4 regions of the Streptosporangium sp. NPDC048047 genome follow, and region 1 is predicted to be linked to each of the others. Evidence: riboswitches for the same ligand, from Rfam matches in the RefSeq annotation. Region 1 holds a riboswitch; each other region holds the start of a gene.
What was found. Region 1 has a riboswitch for cyclic di-AMP ahead of AB0D67_RS13415 (NlpC/P60 family protein). Riboswitches for the same ligand answer to the same signal wherever they lie in the genome.
Positions count from the first base shown of each region.

Region 2: linked by a shared signal. The riboswitch ahead of AB0D67_RS37485 (hypothetical protein) and the one ahead of AB0D67_RS13415 (NlpC/P60 family protein) in region 1 are both predicted to bind cyclic di-AMP.
Region 3: linked by a shared signal. The riboswitch ahead of AB0D67_RS31930 (CHAP domain-containing protein) and the one ahead of AB0D67_RS13415 (NlpC/P60 family protein) in region 1 are both predicted to bind cyclic di-AMP.
Region 4: linked by a shared signal. The riboswitch ahead of AB0D67_RS04855 (hypothetical protein) and the one ahead of AB0D67_RS13415 (NlpC/P60 family protein) in region 1 are both predicted to bind cyclic di-AMP.

Region 1 is NZ_JBEZNH010000012.1:64,021-67,791, reverse strand. It holds partial or broken gene AB0D67_RS13425 (hypothetical protein) at 1-161, opposite strand, end outside; gene AB0D67_RS13420 (amino-acid N-acetyltransferase) at 250-933, opposite strand; cyclic di-AMP (ydaO/yuaA leader) riboswitch at 1,271-1,424, shown strand; gene AB0D67_RS13415 (NlpC/P60 family protein) at 1,430-2,479, shown strand; gene AB0D67_RS13410 (LuxR C-terminal-related transcriptional regulator) at 2,675-2,923, opposite strand; gene lysX (bifunctional lysylphosphatidylglycerol synthetase/lysine--tRNA ligase LysX) at 3,614-3,771, opposite strand, start outside.
Region 2 is NZ_JBEZNH010000090.1:2,241-6,011, reverse strand. It holds gene AB0D67_RS37495 (DeoR/GlpR family DNA-binding transcription regulator) at 1-721, shown strand, start outside; gene galT (galactose-1-phosphate uridylyltransferase) at 718-1,797, shown strand; cyclic di-AMP (ydaO/yuaA leader) riboswitch at 1,869-2,005, shown strand; gene AB0D67_RS37485 (hypothetical protein) at 2,047-2,991, shown strand; gene AB0D67_RS37480 (MarR family winged helix-turn-helix transcriptional regulator) at 3,047-3,577, opposite strand; gene AB0D67_RS37475 (site-2 protease family protein) at 3,644-3,771, opposite strand, start outside.
Region 3 is NZ_JBEZNH010000055.1:18,919-22,689, forward strand. It holds gene AB0D67_RS31925 (ABC transporter substrate-binding protein) at 1-508, opposite strand, end outside; gene AB0D67_RS31930 (CHAP domain-containing protein) at 978-1,664, opposite strand; cyclic di-AMP (ydaO/yuaA leader) riboswitch at 1,683-1,820, opposite strand; gene AB0D67_RS31935 (hypothetical protein) at 2,271-3,308, shown strand; gene AB0D67_RS31940 (DUF6716 putative glycosyltransferase) at 3,320-3,771, shown strand, end outside.
Region 4 is NZ_JBEZNH010000004.1:54,300-58,070, reverse strand. It holds gene AB0D67_RS04860 (alpha/beta fold hydrolase) at 1-740, opposite strand, end outside; gene AB0D67_RS04855 (hypothetical protein) at 1,121-1,876, opposite strand; cyclic di-AMP (ydaO/yuaA leader) riboswitch at 2,120-2,264, opposite strand; gene AB0D67_RS04850 (DUF4253 domain-containing protein) at 2,532-3,359, opposite strand; gene AB0D67_RS04845 (LysR family transcriptional regulator) at 3,453-3,771, opposite strand, start outside.

The sequences.
Region 1 (3,771 bases):
CCGGGTCCGGTGCCGTCCGTCCGGTACCCCACCACCGTCGCGTCGGGGTCGAGATCCCCGGGGCCCTGACCCGTGTCGTGCGAGCCGTATCCGGAGTGTCCCGACGGGGTGCGATCGCGGTCGGGATCATCCTGCGGATACGGCGGCTGTCCGTTGGTCACCGCGTCACCTCACTTCGACTACGCATGCGGCGCATTCGAGACTCACATGCACGTTGCAGCACAAGGTATCGAGATAGTCGTCCGAGAGTCACCTTTTGTCACAGTCACAACTGCGGTCATCGCGCCTGACCTGGGGCGGCAGATGAAGCAGCATCCGCGTGTTCCCCAGGGTGTTCGGCTTCACGTGCTCCAGGTCGAGGAATTCGGCGACGCCCTCGTCGTAGGAGGCGAGCAACTCGGCGTAGACCTCGGGCGAGACGGGCGTGCCCTGGATCCGCCGGAAGCCGTGGCGCGCGAAGAAGTCGACCTCGAAGGTGAGGCAGAAGACCCTGCGCAGGCCGAGTTCGCCGGCCGTGCGGATCAGCGCCGAGACGATCATGTGGCCGATGCCCTGGCCCCGGCACGCCGGATCGACGGCGACGGTGCGGATCTCGGCGAGGTCCTCCCACAGGACGTGCAGCGCCCCGCAGCCCATGACGGCCCCGTCCCGCTCGGCCACCCAGAACTCCTGGACGTCCTCGTACAGGGTGACCGTGGCCTTCTCCAGCAGTCGCGGCCCGGCGCCGCCGTAGGTGTCGACCAGCCGCCGGATCGCCCGCACGTCCGGCGTGCGGGCGCGCCGGACCGTGACCTCGCCCGTGACCCCGCCGGTGGTCCCGGCTGTGGCTCCCGCCGTGGCCCCGGCCGTGACCCCGCTCGCCGACCCGGTCGTCGCCCCGGTCCCGTCCGTCAGGGCGTCCGCCGCCGGGGAGGGTTCCGCAACCTGCTCCATGACCGATCAGCGTACGTCCTCGGCACACCCCCATTACGGCCCAGCCGTAACTTCGGTCACAACGGCACCGCCCGGCTCCCGGTGTCACCCCCGTCGCGCCCGGCCGGAAACCCCGGTGACGGCGGCCATTCGCCCTCGGCATGGACCGGGGCCTGCGGCTACATGGGCGGTATGCCGCTCATAGCGACATGGATCCAGGTTGACAGGCATGAGGATCATGAAAGTATGTGATCTGCCTGTGACTTTCCGGTTGTGAAAGCTCTACCGACTTTGTGGTTCTGGTTGAGCATGAACCTCCAATTGCACTAATGTCCGTGCTCGATGTCAGCTTCCCCGAAAAGCTGACCCGCCGAATCCCCGGACCCGGGGAGCCGGGGACCCACCCTCCACGCGTCCCCAGGGGTGAATCCGAGCCGTCACCGGCGTGCTCGGTAGGGCTGCCTCCGGCCCGAACCCGTCAGCTAACCCGGCAGGCGGCCGAGAGAGGAGCCCGTTGGTGAAGCGCACGCCGCGCCGTGGCAGTGGACGTCCAGCCGGACCCGTCCCGATGCGGGAGCGCGTCTCCCGTCGCCTTTCCGGCCGGACGGCCTCCATCGGGCTCGCGTTCACCCTCCTCGCGGTCGGCGCTCCCATGACGTCCGCCGGTGCGGACCCGAAACCGGACCTCCGGCAGCTCGCCAAGCAGGTCGAGAAGCTCCACGTCGAGGTCGAGACGCTCGCCGAGCAGTACAACGGCGCACGCGTGAAGCTCAAGCAGGCGCAGCGCGCCGCCGAGGTGGCCAAGAAGAACCTGTCCACCAGTGAGACGGAGCTGGAGTCCCGGCGCACCAAGGCGACCCTCCTCGCGCAGAGCACCTACATGTCGGGGGGCCTGGGCTCCACGCTCGCCTTCACCCAGTCGAGCGACCCCGACACCTTCCTCGACCAGGCCGCCACCAGCTACGCCCTCCAGCAGCGGCAGAGCGAGGAGGTCGCCCAGGTCGCCCAGGCGCTCAAGGTCGCCGAGCAGGCCCGGGCCAGCGCCAGCGCCCGGTCCGCCGAGGTCAAGAAGCTGCTGGGCGAGCTCGGCGACAAGCGTTCCAAGATCGAACGCCTGGTCGGCAAGCTGGAGGGCAACCTCTACCGGGAGGTCCGCGACCGCGCCCAGGGCATGCAGGGCCGGGCGACCAGGCTCACCGTTCCGGTCGTGGGCCAGGGCAAGGCGGCCGAGGCGGTGCGCTGGGCGCTCACCCAGCAGCTCAAGCCGTACGTCTGGGGCGCCGAGGGACCCAACTCCTTCGACTGCTCGGGGCTGGTCCTGTGGGCCTACCAGAAGGTCGGCATCAGCCTGCCCCACTACACCGGTGACCAGTGGACCGCCGGCACCCACGTCTCCCGCGACCAACTGCGCCCCGGCGACCTGGTCTTCTTCTACAGCGACCTGCATCACGTCGGGATCTACCTCGGCGCCGGCCTGATGATCCACGCCCCGCAGACCGGTGACGTGGTCCGCATCGCCCCCATGGGCAACCGGCCCTTCGCCGGGGGCGTGCGCGTCGCCGACTGAATCCGGCCGGCGTACGGCCGGACCGGACGGACCCGGGCACACGATCAGCAGGGTGCCCGGCCTGACCCGACGGGCGTATGACCGGCCGGATGCACGAACCGGCCGGACGGACACACGACCAGCAGGGTGCACGGCCTGACCGGGCGGACCACGACCGGTCGGCCGGTGCACGGCGGACCGGCCGGGTGTACGGCGTCAGATCAGGCGGCGGCGGGCGGCCCAGGCCACCGCCTCGATCGCGGTGGCCACGCCGATGCGGTCACAGATCCCGCGCAGCCTGCGCCGGACCGTCCGGCCGCTGATGTCGAGGCGGCGGCCCACCCTGTCGACGGTGACGCCCTTGGCCAGCTCGGCCAGGAGCACGAGGTCCTCCTCGCTGAGATCGATATCCTCAGTGCCCGGAAGACTTTCGCCGCGGCGGGAATCCACTTCCGGATATGCCATCTAGCAACTCCCCCCGCAACGGGACTCAGGCGTGAGCACGCTGGAATCGATGTCGCCCGTCAGGAACGGTAAACGCCCCGTTCAAAGGTCGTCAAGCTCTGCTCTTCATAGAGATGGCCCACACTATTGACAGAGTGGGCGTTACATGAAGTACTCATGATATGTCGGGCCCATTGTGATTAAGCGGCTGCCGAGCCGGAGGGCGCGCCGCCGGACCGCCGTCGCGCCCGGGGCCCGCGCCAGGCGTGTCCGCGGTCTGTCCGCAGCCTGCCCGCGACATGAGCCGAGGTCATCACCGTGATCCGCCCCGGAGCCGCACCGTGGGGCCATGCCGTGGACCGTTCCGTGGGCCACCGCGGGTCCTCCGCCGGGACGAGCCGTACGGCCGGCGCCCGCCGCATTTCCCGCAGAAAACGATCGGCCCGGCGGGCGTCGCGCATCCCGTCGACCGCGGCCCCCGGCCACGCCCCTGACGGCACCGAGAAAATCATCGGGCAATGGCCGTCGGATGAAACCGGCTTTCCGGCATTCCGCGAGGAGCCGATCGCCGGCCGCCCGGATCATCGGGGAAATGGCGTCTCCGCTCAGCGGGAGGAACGGAACGAGCCCGCGATCCACGGGGACCGCGGGCTCGTCGGGCGAGGCCGGAGGGCCTGGCGGACCGGGCCCGCGGGGCGGGCCCGGTGACGCTCAGCCGGTGGGCTTCACCAGCGGGAACAGAATGGTGTCGCGGATGTTCTTGCCGGTGAAGGCCATGACGAGGCGGTCCACACCGACCCCCACGCCGCCGGTGGGCGGCATGCCGTACTCCAGGGCGGTGAGGAAGTCCTCGTCGAGCTGCATGGCCT
Region 2 (3,771 bases), on a different contig from region 1:
TGAGCTCGGGGTGTCGGACATGACGATCCGCCGGGACCTGGAGGTGCTGGCCGAGCGCGGGCTGGTGGCGAAGGTCCACGGCGGCGCCACCGTCGCCGGGCCCGGCTCCACCGAGGAACCGGGGTTCGCCGCCAAGTCGGCGCGCCAGCAGCCGGAGAAGGAGGCGATCGCCCGGCGGGCGGCCCGGCTGGTACGGCCGGGCACGGCCGTGGCGCTCTCCGCCGGGACCACCACCTGGACGCTCGCCCGCTTCCTGACCGACGTGCCCGACCTGACGGTGATCACCAACTCGATCGGGGTCGCCGACGTCTTCCACCGCTCCCCCCGCGCCGACCGCACCGTCGTGCTGACCGGCGGCGTCCGCACGCCCTCCGACGCGCTGGTCGGCCCGGTCGCGGTCGCGGCGATCCGTAGGCTGCACGTGGACACCCTCTTCCTCGGCGTGCACGGGATGAGCGTGCGCGCCGGGTTCACCACGCCCAACCTGCTGGAGGCCGAGACCGACCGCGAGCTGGTCGCCTCGGCGCACCGGCTGGTGGTGCCGGCCGACCACACCAAGTGGGACACGGTCGGCATCAGCACGATCGCCGGGCTGGCCGAGGCGCACGTCGTGGTCAGCGACTCCGGCCTGCCGGAGGAGGCCCGCGAGGAGCTGGCGTCCCAGGTGGGCGAACTGATCATCACCGACCCCCACCAGCGGAACGAGACGGTGAGCTCATGAAACGCACGATCACCCACCTGGCCGACGGCCGCGAGCTGCTCTACTTCGACCGGCGGGACGACGCCGACCGGAGCGCGGCCGACCTGCGCGACCTGCCGCCCCGTCCCCCGGCCTCCGAGCTGCGCTACGACCCTCTCACCGAGGAGTGGATCGCGGTGGCCGGGCACCGCCAGAGCCGCACGTTCCTGCCTCCGGCCGACGAGTGCCCGCTGTGCCCCTCGGCCCCCGGCCGGCTCACCGAGATCCCCTCATCCGACTACGACGTCGTGGTCTTCGAGAACCGCTTCCCGTCCTTCTCCGGCCAGCCGGTCGACGCCGTTCCGGTCGGCGGGCTGAGCGAGGTCCGCCCGGGGACCGGGCGGTGCGAGGTGGTGTGCTTCACCTCCGACCACGGCTCCTCCTTCTCGCGGCTGTCCCCCGAGCAGGTCGATCTGGTCATGGAGGCGTGGATCGACCGTACGGCGGAGCTGTCGGCGCTGCCCGGGGTGGAGCAGGTCTTCTGCTTCGAGAACCGGGGCCCCGAGATCGGCATCACCCTGGCCCACCCGCACGGCCAGATCTACGCCTACCCCTACGTGACCCCCCGGACCCGGCTGTCCCTGGAGGCGGCCGAGCGGCACCGGAGGCGGACCGGCGGCAACCTGTTCGCCGACGTGCTGGCCGCCGAGCGGGAGGCGGGCGTCCGCGTGGTCGCCGCCAACGAGCACTGGACGGCGTTCGTGCCGGCCGCGGCGCGCTGGCCGGTCGAGGTCCACCTCTACCCCCATCGCCGGGTTCCCGGCCTGGGGTCGCTGGAGGCCGCCGAGCGGGCGGCGTTCGGCCCCCTGTACACCCGGGTGCTGCGCGCCCTGGACGGGTTCTTCGGTGTGCCCCTGCCGTACGTGGCGGCCTGGCACCAGGCGCCGGTGCACACCGGCCGGGATCTGTCGTACGCCCACCTGGAGGTGTTCAGCATCCGCCGGGCGCCCGACAAGCTGAAGTATCTGGCCGGGTCGGAGTCCGCCATGGGCGCCTTCGTCAACGACGTGCTGCCGGAGGACACGGCCCGCCGTCTGCGGTCCCTGGTCGGGGAATGACCGGCGGACGGTCACGGGACGGGGTCGCGTGACCGTCCGTTTACCATTACTATCCTCACCCATTGGACTTAATGTCCGATATGCCTAATTCCGGGTGCGTCGCCCGGGAGCCGGGGAACCACCGCACCCGGGGTGAATCCACTTCGGTGGAAGGGCTCTCTCCCGCCCGAACCCGTCAGCTAACCCGGTAGGCGGTAGGAGAGGAGAGCCGTGGCGGCCCCGTCCCCCACGTCCCGTCGCCGTGCGGCCATGACCGTCTCCGCGGTCTCGGCCCTGGTGTTCGTCCTCGCCGGCGGGCCCGCCGGCGCCGACCCCAAGCCGTCCGAGTCCGAACTGCGCGCCGACCTGGCGAAGCTCACCGAGAAGGTCGACGGGCTCATCGAGGACTACGCGGCCAAACGGGAGTCGCTGCGCGAGGCCCGGCAGGCCGAGAGCCGGGCCAGGGCCGCCCTGGCCGAGGCCGAACGCGCCTACGCGGAGGCCAGGAAGCAGGTCGCCGGCATCGCCAGCCTCCAGTACCAGGGCGGCCAGCAGGGGGGCGGGAGCGACCTGCCCTCCCTGCTGACCGCCCCCCGGATGGACGGCGCGGCGGTCACCGCCCAGCTCGCCGCCCAGCAGGGCGCGCACCTCCGGACCTTCGCCCAGAGCCGGGACCTGCGCGGCCGGGCGGCCGAGGAGGCCGCCCGGCTCACCGGCCGGATCGCCGAGGAGGGTGACGCCGTGGCCGCCCGGCGCCGCGACGCCGAGAAGGCCATCGCGGACATCAGGCGGAAGCTCGACGCGCTCGTCCCCGTGGGCTCGGGCCGGCGCACCGACGGCAGCTGGGCGCCCCAGCTGCCCACCGGCTCCGACAACATCACCGACCGCACCCGGATCATGCGCGAGGCGGTCGGGAAGCGGTTCACCCTCCCCTACGAGGTCGGCTGCTACCGCTCGGAGAACGACGGCGGCGAGCACCCGCTGGGCCGGGCCTGCGACTTCATGATGAGCACCGGCGGATCGACGCCCACGGCGGGCCACGTCGGGCTCGGCGACGAGATCGCCGCCTGGGCCCTCAAGAACAGGACCCGGCTCGGGGTGAAGTACGTGATCTGGCGTCAGCGGATCAACAGCGGCACCGGCTGGCACGCCATGTCCGACCGCGGCGGCGTCACCGCCAACCACTTCGACCACGTCCACATCTCGATGCACTGACGGACCCGGCCGGACGTCTCCCGGCGTACCGACGGACCCGGCGGGATCGGCGGCGTCACGGGCGGGTGACGGCCACGTCCGTCGTCCCCGCCGCCTCGGCGACCATCCGGTCCAGGCCGGCCAGGTCGGCCGGGCGGGCGACGGCCGCCTCTGCGAAACGGGCGAGCAGCCGGGCGAACGCCTCGCGGTCGGCCTCCGTCCAGTCGGCGATCAGGCCGTCCAGGTAGGTCCGCCGGTAGCGGACGACCACCTCCAGCACCCGGCGGCCACGCTCGCTCAGCACGAGACGGGCCCGCCGGGCGTCCACCGCCGACTCCTCCCGTGCCACCAGACCCGCGCCGATCGCGTCGTTGACGAGCCTGCTGGCGGTGGACGGGTCCACGTCGAGCTGCTCGGCGACGGCGCCCACGGTCACCTCGGGGACGTCCAGGCTCAGCTTGTGCACCGCGTGCACGACCATCACGTTCGACATCTGCACCGGCCGGGGCGGCTCACCCGCCCGGCGGCCACGCAGCGGCCGGGCCCAGATCCGGCGCAGCCGGAACAGCGCCACGTCGATCGCCGCTCCCGGCGTCCGGTCGTTCACGGCGTACCCCTACGGCGGGTACGGCCCGCCCGCGGCGCGCCGTACGGGACGGATGGTCACGAAAGATCAACCCAGCAGGCGGATCGGGTTGAAGACGTCGGCGTACGCCAGCAGGCCGGCCATGACGATCATCACCAGGGCGATGGCGTAGGTGAGCGGGAGCGCCTTGGCGATGTCCACGTGGGAGGGGGCGG
Region 3 (3,771 bases), on a different contig from region 1:
GGTAGCACATCGCCATGCCACCGATGTCGGTGCCGAGGGCGAAGAGCTTGCCGTCCTTGTTGATGCCGTTCTCCCACTTGGCGGCGGGGAAGTCGCTCTTGCGCTTGTCCAGGCCGTACTCGGCGAGGTCGGCGAAGAACTGCGGGCGGGCCTTCATGAGGCCCATCGCGCCCTCGTCGATGCCGACCACGTCGGCCGCGCCGCTGCCGGCCTGCAGGCGCTGCAGGAGCTGGGGCAGGAAGACGTCCTCGAACCGGTCGGTCGGGTTCTCGTGCTTGATCTGGATGTTCGGGTGGGACGCGTTCCAGGTCTCGACGGCCTTCTTGTAGCCGAAGTTCGCGCCGCCGCCGAAGGTCTGCACGGTGATGGTCACCGGCTCGGAGGCCGAGCCGCCCGAGGCGGCCGTGTTCTTGGCGGGCTCACTCGAACTACAGGAGGTGACCGCCAGTGCTGCGGCGGTCATCACCACGACGGCGGCGAGCTTGCCGTGTCGCTTGGTGTTCAACATTCCGGACCCCTCTCAGGTGGTCGCCCGAATCGATTGGGAGGTGACATCGCGAACCGGCCCCCGACGAACGCGATCGGCGATGGGTTGCGCGCGGGCAGCTTTTGGGAGCGCTCCCACGAAGACTGGACGATGGGCAACCGGCGCGTCAATATGCCGAAACGTAACCGTTACATCGCGGGTGTTTCAGCTCGGCGAACAGTCGTTAAGGTGACAAACTGTGCGATCGGGCGCTTGGGAGCGCTCCCACCCCAACATGACACGACGCGGCGAACGCTCACCAACCGGGATCATCCAGTGCATCGGGGATCGTCCGGCCCTTCCTCGCGGCGATAAGGTCCCGGCCGGAAAGCCGAAACGGCGACCCGGTCGTGCCGGGTCGCCGTCCGTCGTCCGCCGGTCCTCGCCGCTCCCGGAGGGACGGGAGCGGACGAGGGAAGGGGAGAGGGGAACGGAAGACCGGAGTCGTCCGTCAGCCGTTGTAGGCCGGGTATCCGTAGCCGTCGACCTGGGCGACCGGCCGGACACGCTCCTCGACCTTGCCGTTGCCGGTGTTGCCCTCGATCGTGGTGATCGTGCCGTCGCCGTTGTCCTTCTTGACGAGACCCACGTGGTCGATGGCGTCGATGTCCTTGCTGCCGCCCCAGTCGAAGAAGACCACGGCGCCGGGCTTCGGGGTCTGACCCCAGCGTCCGTTGTCGGCGAACCACTTGGCGTAGCTGACGGTGTAGGCGTCCCAGCCCATGGTGGGCCGGATACCGGCCTGCTCGCCGACCCAGGAGACGAACATCGCGCACCAGGGGGCGTTGGCGTAGTCCTGGATCCTGCCGCCGTCGCGGGCGACGGTCTCCTTCGCGCGCTGGCTGGAGAGGTACCAGGCATGGAACTTGGTGCCGCCGCCGGCGGCGTTCTCCGAGACGCCGATCTGCTGGGCGGCGATGTCGAGGACCTGCTGGGCGCTGACCTTGGGCAGGTTCTGGGCCTGGGTCTCGGACGAGGCCGCGGCGTTCTCGGTGACGGACCCGGCCTGCGGGCCGGAGGCGTGGCTGTCGGCGAGGGCGGGAACGGTGGTCACGGCACCGCCGGCGAGGACGATGGACGCGCCCACGAGGGCGCGGACCAGGCTGTGCTTCCCGGGGGTGAGGCGGTTCTTGGCCATGGGAGAGTTCGGCTCCTTGCGTCGCTTCCATGCCGCCTACCGGGTTAGCTGACGGGTTCGGGCTGGGAAGTGCCCTACGGCGCGCGAACGCGCTGATTCACCCCATGAAGTGGTTCCCCGGTTCCGCGAGAGCCGCGGATTCGGCGGCCGCGCCCATCGACGGAGTGATCCGTCGTGATGATGCGCGGTCGGGCAATGTGTCGACGAGAGATGGGTCTGTGGACCTCGGTACTCATCGCGAACGAGTAGAACGTACGTGCTGCTCCAGGCCGATTGCAAGCTCCCGCATTGCCTTTACTTGGGAAAACGCCGAATATCGGTGATCGCCGGCTTCTCGGTCCGAAGATCGGCGACTTCGGGCCAAAGGCTTTCGCAAAAGCCGCAAACCCTTGCGGCACAGGGATTTCCGCACCGCGGAACCGGCGACGCCCCGGCGCGACGAACGGTTCTTCCCGGCTGAATCGCCCCCTAACGTAGATCTTTTTAAAGGGGGATCGTTTTACCTGTTCAGCGCCTTGCCGGGCGTCACGTCGCCGGGCGCGCGTGCTCGGATGTTCATCCGCGGTTCCCGGCCGCGTAAGGCGTCACGGTTACGGTGAGGCGATCGTGAACGGGTCATCGCCCGGCGTGGAGGAGGGGCGGGACCACGCGCGGGAACAGCCTTCGGCCATCGCCTGGGCGGAGTCCCCCCTGCAACTGCTCTGCGTGGTCGAGGCCTGCCACGCCGGGCTGCTCGGCGCCCCCGTCCGGGTGGTACCCCGTGCCGGCTCGCGCCCGCTGACCGCCACCCGCCGGGAACTGTCCCGCCTCGTCCTTCCCCCGGGGCTGGAACAGGCCGACCCGGCCCCCGGGCCGCCCAGGCCCCGGCGGGGCATCACCTGGGTGATCGGCGACGCCTTCTCCGGCCGGGTCCAGGCCCGCTGGCTCACCGCACTCCCCGGACGGATCGTGGTCGTCGACGACGGGCTGGCCACGATCAGGCTCCTGGAACTGCTCGCCGGGCCCCCCGGCAGGCCGCTGCTACGGGCCCGGGCCACCGCGGGCCCGTCGCGCTCCGTCCTCGGCGCGGCGGCCGGTCTGCGACTGCGCTCGGCCGCCCGGTCGGGCCGGCTGACGGTCTTCACCGCGATGCCCGTCCCGGACGACCTGGCGCGCGCCGTACGCGGCAGGGGAGCCGAACTGGTCGTCCACGACTTCACCTGGCTGCGCGCGCAGCCACTGCGCCGGCCCCGGCCGCAGGAGCCCACGGTCGTCCTCGGCACCTCACTGGTGCGCAACGGCCTGATCCACCGCGACCGCTACCTCACCTGGCTCGCCGGGGTGGGCGCGGCCGGGCCGATGGCCTATTTCCCGCACCGCCGGGAGGACCCCGGCGACCTCGAACGGATCGGCGCGCAGCCCGGCGTCACCGTCTACGACGCCGGGGCCCCCGCCGAGATGACCCTGCGGGGACTGGACGCCGGGCAGCGGGTGCTCAGCCTGCCGTCCACCGCCGTCACCTCGCTACGGGTCCTGCTGGCACCCCGGGGCGTCACCGTGGAGGCGGTGGACGTCCCCGACGACTGGTGGACCGCCCTGGCGGTGCCCTCCCTCCGCTCACACCTGTCGATGTCCGCTCCTCACGACACCGGAGTCAAAAAGTGAAGGTCCTGGCCGTGGCCGACTCGGATTCCTATCTGAAGTGGGCCGCCCACCTGCTCGCGGGCCTTCCCGGCGGCTGTACGGCGGAGCTCGCGGTGATCCGTACCCCCATCGCGCCCTCGCCGGCGCAGATCCGCGCGGCCGTCACCGGGGTGGCCGCCGACCCTCCCGTGCTGTCGGCGCGGGCGCTGCGCCGGGCGGCCGAACGGCTGCGGCCCGACGCGGTGCTGGCCGCCTGCACCGGCCCGGTGGTTGACGTGCTGGTCGGTGAGGTGCTCGCCGGCCTCTCGCCCAGGCCGGTGTTCGTCTCCGGGCTGCCCGGCATCTCCGTCCCCGCCACCGAGAAGGCATGGCTGTTCCGCAGCGGCTGCGACCTGTTCGTCCTGCACAGCGGCCGGGAGGTGGCGGAGTTCACCGAACTCGGCCGGAGGCTGGGCGGCGGCGGCGCGGTCGGCCTGGCCCGGCT
Region 4 (3,771 bases), on a different contig from region 1:
TCCGCCGTGGCGATCCCCCCGGCCACCGGGATGAGCTGGTCGGCCTCGCCGTGCAGTACGAGGGTGGGTACGGTGATCTTCCCGAGCAGCGCCGTACGGTCGCCCGAGGCCAGGATCGCGGCGAGCTGCCGGGCGGTCCCGGCCGGGTCGAGGCCGCGGTCGTAGCTGAGTTCGGTGATCTGGGCGACGCGCTCGCGGTCCATCCGGTATCCGGGGGATCCGAGGATCTCCCAGGTGCTCAGCGCCTGACGGATCGCGGCCTCGCGGTCGGGCGGCGGCGGCGCCATGAGCACCGCCATCGCCGCCTCGGTGGGCGGGGCGACCGCGTGGCCGGGGGTGGACATGATCGAGGTGAGGCTCCGCACCCGGCGCGGATGGCCGATCGCCATCGCCTGGGCGATCATGCCGCCCATCGAGGCGCCGACCACGTGGGCCGACTCCCAGCCGAGCGCGTCGAGCAGCCCGGCGGCGTCGTCGACCATGTCGTCGAGCAGGTAGGGGGCCCGGCCGCCGCCGAGGGCGGGCGCCCCGGCGTCGTTCAGGTGGGTGGACTCGCCGGCGTCGCGGTTGTCGAACCGCACCACGTGGTGCCCGCGGCCGGCGAGCAGCTCGCAGAACTCCTCGTCCCAGTGGATCATCTGGGCGCCGAGGCCCATGATCAGCAGAAGCGGCCGGTCGCCGGGAGACCCGAAGGTCTCATAGGCGATCTCGATGCCGTTGGCCCGGACGCGCGTCGTCATGTCGCTCCCTCTCCCCCATCCGTCCGCGGGCGGGCCGGGTGGCCGCCCGGACGGCTCCCGCCGCCTGGAGATGACGGACCGGTAACCCGGAACAGAATGTCATTCTGCCCAGGTCGGGGCAAGGCATCCCCGCACCGAAGGGCCGGAGAGCGAAAAGCAGGAGCGGACGCCCTGCGCCGGCGTCCGCTCCCGTGTCCAGGAAAGTCTGAGGTGAAGCTCTTCGCCTCCGGCCGTCACGGCCTGACCGAGCCGTCACGGCCCGGTGGAACCTTTATGACCCGGTGAGCCGTCACGGCCCGATGGTGCCGCACTGGCGCGGGGCGGCGTCGTGACGGTCCGGCGGCGCCGCCGTGATGGTGCGGCGGCGCCGTTCCGGCCGGTTACGGCTTGACGGTGATCTGGACCGGCTTGGCCGGGTCGCCGTCCCGCTTGCCCCAGGCACCGGTGGAGAAGGGGACCGGGTCGTTCTTCTTGCCCGGACCGTCGCCCCACTTGGTGATGACGTAGTCGACCTTGATGTGGCCCATGCCGCCGTTGCCGTCCACGCCGAGGGTGCCGGGGTTGAACGTGCCGCCGGTCAGGTCGGCGAAGGTCTTGGCGTCGAGGTCGATCATGACGCCGCTGCTGGAGGGGACACCGGGGCCGCGGTCGCCGACGAAGAACTTGGCCTTCTTGCCCTTGTAGATGACGTAGCCCTCGGTGAACAGCGGCCAGCTCGGGCTGGCGATCATGCCCTTCTGCATCGGCTTGCCACTGGCGGGGAGGCCGGTGTCACCGGCGCGGCCGGAGGAGTCGTCCCAGAAGTAGGAGGCCTTGGTCTGGCCCTTCAGCATGACGGTCTTGGTGACCTTCTGCGGCTTGGCGGGGGCGGCCTGCTCCGGCGCGGCGGCCTGCTCGGGAGCGGCGGCGGCCTTCGGCGCGGCGGCCTGGGCGGGGGCGGCCTCGGGGACCGCGGCCGCGACCGGCTCGCTCACCGCGGTGACCCCGGTGCCGGCCGCCGAGGCGGCGGGCGCGTCCCGGTCGGCCGAGGGGAGGGCCGAGACGGCGGCGGCGGAGGCGAGGAGCCCGGCGCCGACGAGGCCGGCGACGGCGTAGCGGGTCTTGCGGGCGGACGTGCGGGGATCCAGGGAAGGCATGAGGAAACGAACTCTTTCGCGAGGGAACGGGGCAGCCGGACGCCATGCGTGAAGGGAGGCATCGGCGGGGTCGCGCTCACAGGGAAGAAGAGGCGCAGGGGTGGATCAGGTGGCGCTACACGGAGCGCTGGGGGATGCCGCGACCGATCGCGGCGGAAGAACCCAGGGGATGTGAAAGTCTCAGAGGACCGGCAGCGAAATGCTGCATACCGGTACGAAGGTGGCGCGGTCTCCCACTGAGGGATCTCCTCTCCATCTCGTCTACCGGGTTAGCTGACGGGTTCGGGCGGTGGAGTGCCCTACCACCGCGTTCGCGGCGGATTCACCCCGGAAGGTGGGTCCCCGGCTCCCATACCATGACGGCTTCGGGATTCGACGTCGGCCCGGTCGCCCCCTCGGATGAGGGTGCAGGTCACCTGCCGATGACTAGGACACTACCGGGCAAATCAGACAAAGCAAAGCAGAACCCATGGAATGACCAGAAGATCTACCTTCTATGGCCAAGAAAGGGCACATGATCCGGTTCATCGGCCCCTGAACCGGCGCCGACCAGGGCGTACACGCCGCGGCGAATTACATACGGGTGATTCACCGCCGCCATTTCCCGCGGCCCGCGGTCCCGCCCGGAACCCCGGGAAACGGCCGCCCGCCCCGGTCAGTCCCACCAGAACGACCAGGCGTTCCTGCCCATGATCTGCTCGGCGTAGCCGGCGAGCGTGCCGGCGCTGTAGACGACGCTGTCCGGGCAGAACGTCCAGTGCTCCGCCGCGACGTGCAGGGCGTGCTCCGCCGTCGTGGGGGGCGCCGCGACGCTCAGGTCGAGGGTGTTGAAACCCACGCCCACCAGCCGCGCCCCGAACCGCTCCTCCCAGCTCCGCACCACGGCGGCCAGCGGGACCATCCACTCGTTGTGGTTCAGCGCGCCCTGCCACCCCATGACGGCCAGCGCGTCGGCCCCCCGGTCGACGGCCACCAGGCCCAGGGGGGTCCTGCGCTCGGCGACCAGCCCGGCGTACCAGTCGGCGACCACGTCGGGGTCGGTGGCGAGCCTGCCCGCGGGGGCCGGACCCGGGCACCGCGCGCCGAACGGGGCCAGCAGCTCCAGCTGCTCGGCGTCCGCCCTCTCGGTCCAGTCGGCCCAGACCTCCGCCATGAAGGCGGCGGTGTGATAGTTGTCGATCTCCTCCACCGTGTCCGGGGCGATCTGCCCGGACGACCACGGCTGGACGGAGTCCTCCAGCAGCAACGGCCACAGGCCCGAGCGCGGGTGCTCGGCCCGCAGGCCGGACCACAGCCCGGCGGAGACCGGCTCGTCACTGAGCCAGAACGCCGGACGATAACCGACCATCAGCTGGGAGTAGCCGGGGTCGGGCCACACCACGTCGCCTGGAGGCAGCTCGACCGAGAGCGCCCGCCCCTCACCGCCGCCGGCGAACAGCTGGCCCAGCAACGGCGGAAGTTGCTCCCGCTCGCAATCGCTCATCCCTGTCGATCCGATCCTGACCACGGACCAATTTTGGCCTGTCAGGCGGCGGGAGGACAGTTCTCCCCCCAGCACGGCCGAAAAACACCGCGTTCACGGCCCTCGCGGGGAGGGCCGAGGGGCCGTCGCGGGCTCCGCGAGCTCGCGGACCACGTCGGCGAATCCGCGCACCAGCGGGTCGTCCGCACCCCTGGGCCAGGCCAGGGCCACCCGCAGCGGCTCGACGTCGGTGAGGGGCACCCAGGCGAGGTCGGGGCGGGCGTAGTAGCGGGCCATGCTCGACGGGGCGAAGCAGACGGCGGCGCCCTCGGCCACCTGCTCCAGCATCTCCTCGACGTTGTCGTTGGTCGGCCCCCAGCGCGGGGCGGAACCGTCCGGCCGGGGGTTGACCGCCCACCAGTCCACCCATTCG